2 linked regions of the Hydrogenovibrio crunogenus genome follow. The protein of the gene in region 1 interacts with the protein of each later gene in a pairwise test. Links are inferred from orthologs where the notes say so. Each region holds a gene or a part of one and is shown on either strand. Other genes may lie near its edges.

Region 1 (6,265 bases):
TGAAACGTAAAGAGCTTTTTGCCATAAACAGGGATCACTTCATACACGCCATCCCCAAATAGAAACCCCCGATCTTGAGGAGAAATTTGTGCTTTCTCTATGGGAATGAATTCGCCATTTAAATAGGCTATTTGCCCTGTTTTTTGCATGAAAAATTCCTTAATTAAAGCCCAATAAGATCAAAGAGGCTTTTAAAAAGGAGCTTTATCTGGTCAATGATTTTTTTGAAGAATGAACCTTCTTCAATTTCCGATAAAGCAACCAATGGTCTTTCTTCAATGGTGTCGCCGTTTAAAGTGATAAACAACTTACCGAGTGGTTTTTCTTCAGCAACAGGGGCGATGATTTCAGGCTGAATGGATGACTCAATTTTTAAATTTTTGTATTGACCACGAGGAATGGTGACATAAAGATCATCCGTTAAGCCTAGTCCAACAGAATCTTTTTGACCTTCCCAAATACGTGCATCATTTAAACGTTGTCCATTGTCATACAGTTTATGCGTCTCGAAAAAACGGAACCCGTAGTTCAATAGTTTTTGGCTTTCCTGAATACGTGTTTTGGCACCGTCAGTTCCTAAAACAACGGAAATTAAACGCATATCATCACGTTTTGCTGAAGCGACCAAGCAGTAACCCGCTGACTCGGTATGACCCGTTTTTAACCCATCAACGGAAGGGTCTTGCCAGAGTAATTTATTGCGGTTGTATTGGGTAATGCCGTTAAAGGTAAATTTCTTTTGCGCATACCATTTGTATTCTTCTGGAAACTTAGTGATTAATGCTCTGGCTAAAATCGATAAATCATGAGCCGTTGTATAGTGATCAGGATTTGGTAGACCTGTTGCGTTCATATAGTGAGTGCCGGTCATGCCTAAAGAAGCGGCATACTTATTCATAAGTTCGGCAAAAACTTCTTCACTTCCTGCAATATGTTCTGCAAGCGCAACACTGGCATCATTACCAGACTGGATAACCATTCCCTTGATTAGGTTTTTAACGGAAACCTTTTTACCAACCTCGATAAACATTTTAGAGCCGGGCATTTTCCAAGCCTTAGGAGAAATAGTCACCATGTCATCCAGATGAATGTTTCCATTGGCCAATTCGTTAATGACTACGTATCCTGTCATGATTTTAGTTAAGCTGGCAGGTTCCACGCGCATTTCAGGGTGGCTGCTGGCAATGATTTTGCCACTATTGAAGTCAATCAGAATGTAAGCTTCCGCCGCTGTTTTCGGTGCAGAAGGCACGACATGCGGAATAGGGGCAACGGGTTGCGATTGAACTGTTTTTGCCGCAGAAGGTAACGCGATTGCGAAAAGAGTGAAAAATAAACCTAAAATTTTAATCATTGAGATGCGTCTTTAAATACTATTAATAATGTTAATAATTTAACACACTTCTCTTTAAATCAAAAGAGAGGAAGCGGCATTAAACAGGGCTTAAGGATGGATAAATAATGGAGGAATATGAATAAGCGATATTCCAGTCTTCTAAGATGTTAAAAGTTTTTTATGGGTGTGGATAGACATTAAGATGCCAAAGCTGACCATTAAAGTGACTAGAGAGCTTCCTCCATAACTTAAAAGCGGAAGAGGGAGGCCTACAACAGGTAATAACCCACTGACCATGCCGATGTTGACAAAAACATAGACGAATAATGTCATAACAAGACTGGCTGCCGTCAGTCGTGCAAAGTTTTCCTGTGCTTGCGATGCAATGTAAAGACCACGGCCAATCACAAAAAGATATAACAGTAGTAAGCCTGTGACGCCTATTAATCCGAATTCTTCGGCTAGGACGGAAAAAATAAAATCTGTCGTGCTTTCTGGTAAGAACTCCAAATGTGCCTGAGTGCTTCCCATAAACCCTTTACCTTCGATACCGCCTGATCCAATCGCTATTTTGGATTGAATGATATGATAACCTGTGCCAAGAGGATCCGATTCAGGATCTAAGAAGGTTAAAACTCGCTGTTTTTGATAATCATACATGTAAAAGTTCCAAACGATAGGTAAGCTTGCCGCGACTAGTCCTGTTGCAGATAATATCCATCGCCAGGACAGACCGGCAAAAAACAGGACAAACAACCCGCTCATCGCTATGAGAATAGAGGTTCCCAAGTCTGGTTGAACAATAATTAAACCGGCAATGAGGCCAACAAGGCCTAACCCAATAAGCATTTTTTTATTAGGAGGGGGGAGTGAATCATGGGCAAACAACCAAGCAATCATCATAGGGAGTGCCAGTTTCATAACTTCGGACGGTTGAAAACGGAAGAAGCCAAAATCTAGCCAACGTTTAGCCCCTTTGCCGATATCACCAAACAGCAGAACACTGATGAGCATTAGGGTTCCCACGCCAAAAACCCAAGGCGTGTAAATTTTTAAAATATTCGGTGGGATTTGAGCAAAAACAAGCATTAGAAAGAATGCAAAGCCAACGCGAACAAGGTGACGAGATAACACTTCTTGGTCTGCACCGGACGCGCTGAAAACGATTAAGCTGCCAGTGACGATCAATAGCGCAATTCCTAGCAATAACCAACCATCCAAGTGAAGCGAGACAAGAATGCCTCGATTCTTTCGGTAAACTTTTTCTCTAGCAGGTAAGTCAATTTTCATCTTGTAACTCAGAAAGATAGTATTTAGTAATGTCCACCGCCACCGGGGCTGCTTTTAAAGTCGAGTTTTCAACAATGACACTGATGGCAATCTTTGGCTTCTTGACAGGAGCAAATCCAATGAACAAAGAGTGGTCGCGTAAGCTTTTTTTAATGTTCTCTTCGTCATATTCGCCTTCGTTTAAGCTGAAAACTTGAGCCGTTCCTGTTTTGCCCGCCATTTTGAAAGGAAGGTCTCTGCCGTATTTTCGTGCGGTTCCTCTTGGGCTGTGTAAAACATCCATCATGGCTTTAATCACTTTTTCCCAGTTTTCGATATTCTGAATGGGGATTTGTTCTTTTTTGGTCTGCTCATTGTCTTTGAGCAAGTGTGGCTCAACGATCTCTCCTCGGTTAGCCATAATAGAGATCGCTTTTGCCAATTGTAAAGGCGTGCTTAAAAAATAACCTTGGCCAATGGCGGCAATGATGGTTTCCCCTTTATACCACGTTTGGCCTTTCACGCGGCTCTTCCAGGCTTTAGATGGTAAGATGCCGACGGACTCATTGTATAAATCAATCTTTGTATGGTGACCGAACCCGAAAGGGTAAAGTGAATCATGAATCAGGTCGATTCCCATATTTAAACTAAGCTCGTAAAAATAAGTGTCGCAGGATTGTGCGACAGCATCATTCATGTCAACTAGGCCGTGTCCCTGCCTTTTCCAATCCCGATAACGATGGTCTTTAAACTCAAGAAAGCCAGGGTCGAATATTTTTTTATAGGGAGAAATAATGTTGTTCTCAATGGCGGCTAAGGCGACAAAAGGTTTGATGGTAGAGCCAGGTGGATATTGACCATTGATCACGCGATTAATAAGAGGACGGTTGTGGTCTTTTAAAAGCTCTTGGTATTTCACTTGACTAATACCATCGACAAATAAGTTTGGATCGTATCCGGGCGTACTGACATAGGCGAGTATTTCACCGGTTTTAGGGTCGGTGACAACAACGGCGGCTTTTTTTCCATCCAAATAGTTTTCGATATATTGTTGCAATCGAATGTCGATTGTAAGCTGAATGTTTTTGCCTGGCTTTGCGGGAACACTTTCCAGTTTTTGAATGACGCGACCGCGAGCATTGGTTTCAATCTGTTGTAACCCTGGTGAACCGTGTAATAGAGATTCATAGTATTTTTCGACACCGAGTTTCCCTATGACATCGGTTCCAGCATATTTGGATTCACTTAATTTACTAAACTCTTTTTGGTTGATTTTTCCTACATAGCCAATGGCATGCACCGCTGATTTATTGAAAGGATACATCCGTTTAAGCTTGGCCACCAGTGTAATGCCAGGGAGCTGGTAGCTATGACCAGCAAAGCGTGCCGCTTCTGCTTCTGAAAGTGTGTAAGGTAAATACAAAGGACGGTACTTACTAGTCACTTTGAGTCGATCAAAGAAGCGGGTAAGGCGTTCTTCAGAAAGGTTGGGGAGTAAGTCTTGAAGAGTTGAGAAGCTGTCTTGAATATTTTCTATTTTATCTTTGGAAAACTTTAAAACGAATACAGGTTGATTGTCAGCCAATAAAACATGGTTTCGGTCAAAAATTCGGCCTCGGACCGGTGGAATGGCTTCCACTGAAATTCGGTTTCCCTCAGACATGGAATGATAATGCTTATATCCAACCCACTGAAGATAACTCATCCGAACCCAAAGAAGAGAGAAGAAAATAAGTGCGAGTGCTAACGCAAAGTAAATTCGATTGCGAAAAAGCCTTTTTTGAAAAAAGATTTCGCTTTCAGTTTGATAGCGGTGTTTATTTCTCATACTCATTAACTAAAGACGGAGCGGTGAGTCAATTGATGCATGATTTGAGTTAGTACGGGCCAGATAAGAATGGCTAGTAATGGTTCAACCCAGTAATACAGCACGGCATTTCCGACTAAGACGGGGTGGAATATAAACCAGCTCATAATTTGGAATAAGATGAAGTAACTGCCGACAATGATGGATTGCTGCCAGAGAGGGTAGCCTTTAAACCTTAATCGTGAGCGTAGCATTAAGAAAGTGATGGTCACAAAAATTAAACTATGGGAGCCTAATGGGGTATTCATTGACGCATCAAATAGCAGACCTAGCGCAAAAGCTGAAAACAAGTGAGTCTGATTGAGGATTTGGGTCGACCAGAACAATAAAATTAACAGGGTAAGATAAGGCACGAAATTGATGTTAAAGCTTAAAATCATCATGCTATCAATCACAACGGAAACAAAGTAACTGAATATAAACAGCCATTTAATGTCCGAAAACCGCAGAGAGAAAACCTTATCGGACATGGTTATCACGCTCCGTTTTTTTAGACAAGATAAGTACCTTTTGAGACAGATTTAGATCTGCGACAGGCCGAGCAAAAATTTCATAATAAGGTTCACCTTTTAGAAGGTTTACTTGCCTCACCGTGGCAACAGGGTGTCCTTCCGGAAAAACATCTCCCAACCCAGATGTTTCAAGTAAGTCGCCTTCTTTGATGGAGCTAGAGTTTGGAATGAACATCAATGAAAGTTGATTGTGGCCTAAACCGTTAAGAATACCGCGTTGACCCGTTCGTTGAATTCTTACAGGCACTTGGATGTCAGGGTCTGTAATTAATTGAACGCGTGAAGATGACGGCGTCAAGGAGGTGATTTGTCCTATTAATCCTTTAGCATCAATCACAGTTTGATTGATTTTGACCCCATCTAGAGAACCCTTGTTTAACGTGTAGAATTGCGCTAGAGGTGTTTCGCTATAGGAGCTTACGTTGGCAATTTGAACGCTGGAAGAACTCATTTGACTGGCTGTTCCCAATAAACGGTTTAAGCGGTTAATCTCAAGTTTGAGCTTGCCCATTTGCTGCTGTTGTGCCTTGAGAAGTAAGTTTTCCGTTTCCAGTTGCTGGTTGCGCATTTGTAACTGGTTGATGGTGGTGTAGTCCTGTTGCATCCAATTATAGATGTCTAGAGGCAGAGTAGCCGTTCGTTCAATCGGATCGATTGTCGTGAGTAACACGTTACGAAAATTGGAAAGTAAATGGCTGTAATGATCCATTACCATTAATGCGATACTCAGGATAAAAAATAAAAGGAATTGTGTTCCTTCTTTTTGGGGTGAGGTCGTGCTGAGGTTAATAGCTAAGCCCTCCTGTGGTAGGAAGGCTTGTTATTCTTTTGAAAAAGGTAGAACCATTCATTTTAGTCAAAAGAAAAGACATCAATTCCTTTTTCATCCATAAGCTCTAATGCACGACCACCTCCGCGAGCAACACAGGTTAGAGGGTCATCAGCAATGATAACCGGAACACCAGTTTCTTCAGAAAGCATAATATTGATGTTGCGTAATAGAGCGCCCCCACCTGTTAAAACGATACCATGTTCAGCAATATCAGCTCCCAATTCCGGTGGCGTGTGCTCTAAGGCCGTTCTAACCGCACTGACGATTGCAGAAAGTGGCTCTTGTAAGGCTTCTAAAATCTCGTTGCTGTTAAGTGTGAAGCGACGAGGAACAGATTCAGCAATGTTTGCACCGTGAACTTCAAGTGTGTCTGGTTCAATTTCATGGTAAGCCGTTCCGATCTCTTTTTTAATTTTTTCAGCCGTTGCTTCCCCAATCACCATGCCGTA
Region 2 (4,770 bases), 490 kb from region 1 along the record:
TGTGGGGTCAGCTCTAAATATTCCAAAAGAAGCCAGGCCTGGTCATTTTCCACTCCCGTTGCAATGACTTTAGGCACGGTAATGCTGAGTGTGCTGGAAAGGGCTTTTAAGCTGTTTGCTTCTGTTTCAAATAAAGCGGCCTGAGAAGATTGGTTGCTCTTGAGAAAAAAGTTTCCCTCAGCGCTATGCAGGCGATAGGCTTTATGAATATCGCCTCCGCCAACGGGAGCGGCGCTTTCAATTTGAAAAGGCGTTCCGGTGAGTTTAGAAATTGAGTCTGCGAGTGCGTTCCAATTCATAGTCTCTCCTTTAATAGGGGATTCGCCTCCCTAGGGTTATTCAAACAGTTCTTGCGTGATCTCTTCCATACGTTTTTCGGAAAGGTCAGGAATTTTAGGCGCATAGGCTTCTCTGAACACCTCAAAGAAAGCACCCGGCGTGTCAGCGGGAACCGCCATGCCTGTTGAGCGATCAATGGGAACATTCACCAGTCCTTCTGGTAACGGGAAGGGGGCATTAGGGTAAGGCTTTAATGCTTCACGCATATAGTCAATCCAAATCGGCAGTGCGGCACGCCCACCGACTTCTGAGCGTCCTAATGTTTTGGGAGTATCAAATCCGACCCAAACGGTGGTGGCAATTTCTGGGTTGAACCCAGAAAACCAAGCGTCTTTTTGTTCATTGGTCGTGCCCGTTTTTCCGGCAATGTCTTGTCGTCCTAGCACTTTGGCTTTACGCCCAGAGCCATAGTTGATGACGTCTTGCATCATGGACGTCATGATGTAAGCATTTTGCGGAGTAATGACGCGCGGCGCATTTTGAGGGTCGCCTTCATAGCATTGAGTCATGCACGCTTTTAACGGATGTGCTTTATACAACGTATCACCATTAAAATCTAAAACAGAGTCAATAATGTAAGGGTCAATACGATAACCGGTATTGGCAAATGTGGCATACCCTCGAACCACTTGAATGGGGGTCAGGGGTACCGATCCTAGTGCCAGAGATAAATCCCGGTGTGCATTGAGTTGGTCCTTAGGAAACCCGAAGCGCTCCATGTAATTAACCGCATAACGAATGCCGATTTGGCGTAATAACCGAATCGATACCAGATTTCGAGAATGCGCTAAGGCTTTACGTAAACGGGTTGGGCCATAGAAACGACCAGAATAATTTTCTGGACGCCACGTATCTTCTAATGCGCTATCATGAAACACTACCGGCGCATCGTTGATGATGCTGGCCGCTGTCAGTCCTGTCTCCAGAGCACTGGAATACAAGAAAGGTTTGATATTAGACCCTACCTGACGCTGTGCTTGGAGGACACGGTTGAACTTACTTCTAAAGTAATCAAATCCTCCCACGAGGGCAATGATTTTGCCATCCTTAGGATCAACCGAAACCAAGCCTGACTCAGTTTGTGGGTCTTGAGCCAATTGCCAGTGGTCGTCTTTATTTTGCAAATAAATGACATCTCCGGCAGACAACACATCCAAAGCACTTTCAGGGTCGGGACCGGTTTTGTTTTCATCAATATAGGGAGCCGCCCAGCGCATGTCATCGAAATTCAAAGTAATTTGTTCATTGTTTGCCATCAACACGCTGGCATTGGCTTCGGTTACATCCGTAACCACGCCCACTTCAAGGAAGCCAAATTTTGGAATATCGTCCAAGGTTTCCAACAGTTGTTCGTTGTCGGAAAGCAGGGTTGGGGCAAGGTGTTTGATCGGGCCTCTGTATCCATGACGTCTTTCATAGTCCTGCAGTCCATTTCTGACCGCCAGGTTGGCGACCGATTGAAGGTGACTGTCAATGGTGGTGACAATTGTTAATCCGTTCTTTAAGGCATCCTCTCCAAATTTATCAACCGCGAAACTTCGCGCCATTTCTGCGACATAGCCGGCTTCAATATCAATTTGAGCTCCGGTTAACTTAGCGTGAACCGGAACATTTTGCGCTTGGTTCATCTCTTCCTGAGTGATGTAATGGTTTTCGTACATACGACGTAACACATAATTACGACGCAGTTTTGCGCGCTCAGGGTTGTAGATCGGGTTGTAGCGGGATGGTGCTTTAGGTAATCCTGCAATCATGGCAAACTCATCCAAAGAAAGCTCGTTGATGGATTTACCATAGTAAGTTTGGGCGGCAGCGGCAACCCCGTAAGAACGATACCCTAAAAAGATTTTGTTGAGGTACAGTGCCAGAATTTCCTGTTTGCTGATTTGGTGTTCAATTTTATAAGACAGGACAATTTCATTCACTTTACGTAAATAAGTTTTTTTCTTAGTCAAAAAGAAGTTACGCGCCACCTGCATAGTGATGGTAGACCCCCCTGACTTTTTACTACCGGTGGTTACCAATTCATAAACGGCGCGGGCTAATCCTTTATAGTCGACACCGCCGTGTTCAAAAAAGCTTTCATCCTCAGAGGAAATAATCGCCTGAGTCATGCGTTCGGGGATTTCTGAATAATCTAGCGGGATACGTTTTTTAGTTCCAATTTCAGTAATCAACTGGTGATCTTTGGTGACAATTTTTAAAGGAACTTGATAGGTCACCTCTTTTAATGCAGAAGCATCCGGCAGGGTTGGATAGATGGTAATGGCATAGGTGATCGCAATCGCGGCCGGAGCAACAATAAACCCGAAAAACGTGGAAAACCAGAAAAAGTGTTTAAATCGGCTGCGTTTTTTCTTTGGTGGCGTATCGTGTTCTTCAGGCGTCTGCGAATTTGAGTCTGTGGTCATGAGTGCGTTTTTTACCGTTTAGGGATTAAGGAATCTTTATAATATCAACTACCTAGGATAGGTTTAAGCAGCCTGTTAAATTATCGCATGTCTTTTGATAATTCAAAAAGATTTTTTGGCTAAATTTAGAGGGGGATTATACGAGAAAATCTTTAAATACTAAAGAGATAGGTTGAATGAAAGCAAAAACCCGGTATGAACCGGGTTTTTAGGCACGTTTTATTCAACGAAAGTTTATTTTGAATAACGCTTTGTTTTGATGTCACTGTAGATCATATAAATGTGACCTACAACAATCACAGTGATTGCCGCAATAACACCAAACATGCCGATACCAACTTGTAGAGAGTCTGGTAGGTAACCTGCCCAGATTCCTAATAGGACTGCCAGTGGGATAACAACCGTAACCACGAGCACACCAAGCATTTTCATAAAATTGTTCATTTTTTTTCCTCAGATAAGTTGTGATTCCTTACAACATTTCGAACTATACTGCGCTTATAGTCAAATTTCAAATAAAAATCTTGATTGAGGTCAAGAAAGAATCTTTATAAGCTGAAAAACTTTTAACAGGGGCTGTGTGCGATATTTGCTTTCAAACCAATAAGCCTATTGCACGCTATTTAAGCGGTTTGTTTATTCAATATTTTGAATTTGTTCGCGAATTTGCTCAATCAGGACTTTGAGTTCCACGCTGATTTGAGCAGTACGACTGTCGATGGATTTAGAACCCAGTGTATTCGCTTCCCGGTTTAATTCTTGCATTAAAAAGTCTAAACGACGCCCCATCACCCCTGTGGTTTTTACCAGCCGTTCAACTTCATCTAAATGCGTGTTGAGGCGATCCAATTCTTCTGCAACATCCATTTTTTGCGCTTGGATGGCCACTTCTTGATGGTATCTAGCTTCATCTAACGAGTCGGCCAATTCCATAATACGTTGTTTTAGCTGTTCGGCGAAGTGAGCTTGTATTTCTGGCAGTAACCCTTGTGCTCGGTTTACGAGTTCTCTCATGGCTTGTGTTTTCTCGATAATGATTTTTTGAAGCGATGTTCCTTCTCGTGAACGGGTTTGGTTAAACTCGTCCAAACAGGCTTGAAGTGTCCTTAAAATATCGTCATTGAAGGCGTCATTGTTTTCCGCATTTAGGTTTTGCAGCAGGCCTGGCCATTTCAGTAAGTCAACAGGGTTTACTTGAGTCGCTTCGGGTAACGCCATCTGTACTGTTTGAATGGCTTGAGTCAGGTCTTTTAGTAGAGGTTCATTCACACTGAACTCGGTTTCGGATTGTGTCACCGAAAGGCGCAGTGTCGCTTCAACCTTGCCTCGAGAAATGTTTTTTTTGAGTTGTTCCCGGATGGTCATTTCTAACGGTTTAATGCTGTCAGGAAGTCGTAAGTGTACTTCTAGAAAACGTTGATTGACAGCGCGCAATTCCCAAGTAAGGGAACCCCAGTCAAAAGCGTGTTTGGATAAGGCAAAAGCGGTCATACTTTTCATGATGGTTCCTTGCTGAATGTGTAGGCTTTTTGTGAAGCAAAAGCTGAGCTTTGGGTATAATGCCTTTATTCTAAAGGGTTATCGTTTTTTTTGCACTGAGTGAGTGTGATGGACAAAATACAGGAGTCATTTCATGAAAACCGTTATTCTTGCCACGGGAAACGTCGGAAAGCTTGCTGAGATGCAAGAAATTTTGGCGCCTTTGGCATTCAGTGTGCAGGCTCAATCGGACTATTTCAGCGAAGAAGCGGTTGAAGATGGATTCAGTTTTATTGAAAACGCCATTCTTAAAGCGCGGTTTGCCAGTGCTAAAACCGGTTTGCCAGCCATTGCAGACGATTCCGGGTTAGAGGTCGATTTTCTACAAGGTCGCCCGGGCATTTATTCCGCGCGGTATTCTGAAGGGTATCAAGGTCAGCCAGCTTCGGATGCACTTAACAATCAAAAACTATTAGATGAGTTGAACGGCGTACCGGTTGAAAATCGACAAGCGTGTTATTACTGTGCCATGGTGTATGTT

The links. Proteins that work in one complex are often made in the same cells at the same time.
Region 2: the proteins of mrdA (region 1) and GHNINEIG_RS10840 interact in binary tests that used the Escherichia coli proteins (3 or more experiments, as listed by UniProt). The link is inferred for Hydrogenovibrio crunogenus from one-to-one orthologs.

Annotation. Positions count from the first base shown.
Region 1 is NZ_CP032096.1:1,792,724-1,798,988, reverse strand. The notes cover bases 2,025-4,953. They hold mrdA (penicillin-binding protein 2), read right to left. Parts: upstream 4,434-4,953; coding sequence 2,616-4,433; downstream 2,025-2,615. Other genes in these bases: mreC (rod shape-determining protein MreC), read right to left, coding at 4,932-4,953; mreD (rod shape-determining protein MreD), read right to left, coding at 4,439-4,942; rodA (rod shape-determining protein RodA), read right to left, coding at 2,025-2,626. Outside these bases: GHNINEIG_RS08600 (D-amino acid aminotransferase), read right to left, coding at 1-149; GHNINEIG_RS08595 (D-alanyl-D-alanine carboxypeptidase family protein), read right to left, coding at 164-1,354; more of rodA, read right to left, coding at 1,496-2,024; more of mreC, read right to left, coding at 4,954-5,774; GHNINEIG_RS08570 (rod shape-determining protein), read right to left, coding at 5,837-6,265. UniProt on the Escherichia coli protein: Catalyzes cross-linking of the peptidoglycan cell wall. Responsible for the determination of the rod shape of the cell. Is probably required for lateral peptidoglycan synthesis and maintenance of the correct diameter during lateral and centripetal growth.
Region 2 is NZ_CP032096.1:2,286,109-2,290,878, reverse strand. The notes cover bases 44-3,108. They hold GHNINEIG_RS10840 (penicillin-binding protein 1A), read right to left. Parts: upstream 2,751-3,108; coding sequence 336-2,750; downstream 44-335. Other genes in these bases: GHNINEIG_RS10835 (hypothetical protein), read right to left, coding at 2,985-3,108; GHNINEIG_RS10845 (fructosamine kinase family protein), read right to left, coding at 44-299. Outside these bases: more of GHNINEIG_RS10845, read right to left, coding at 1-43; more of GHNINEIG_RS10835, read right to left, coding at 3,109-3,194; GHNINEIG_RS10830 (YicC/YloC family endoribonuclease), read right to left, coding at 3,387-4,250; rdgB (RdgB/HAM1 family non-canonical purine NTP pyrophosphatase), read left to right, coding at 4,384-4,770. UniProt on the Escherichia coli protein: Cell wall formation. Synthesis of cross-linked peptidoglycan from the lipid intermediates.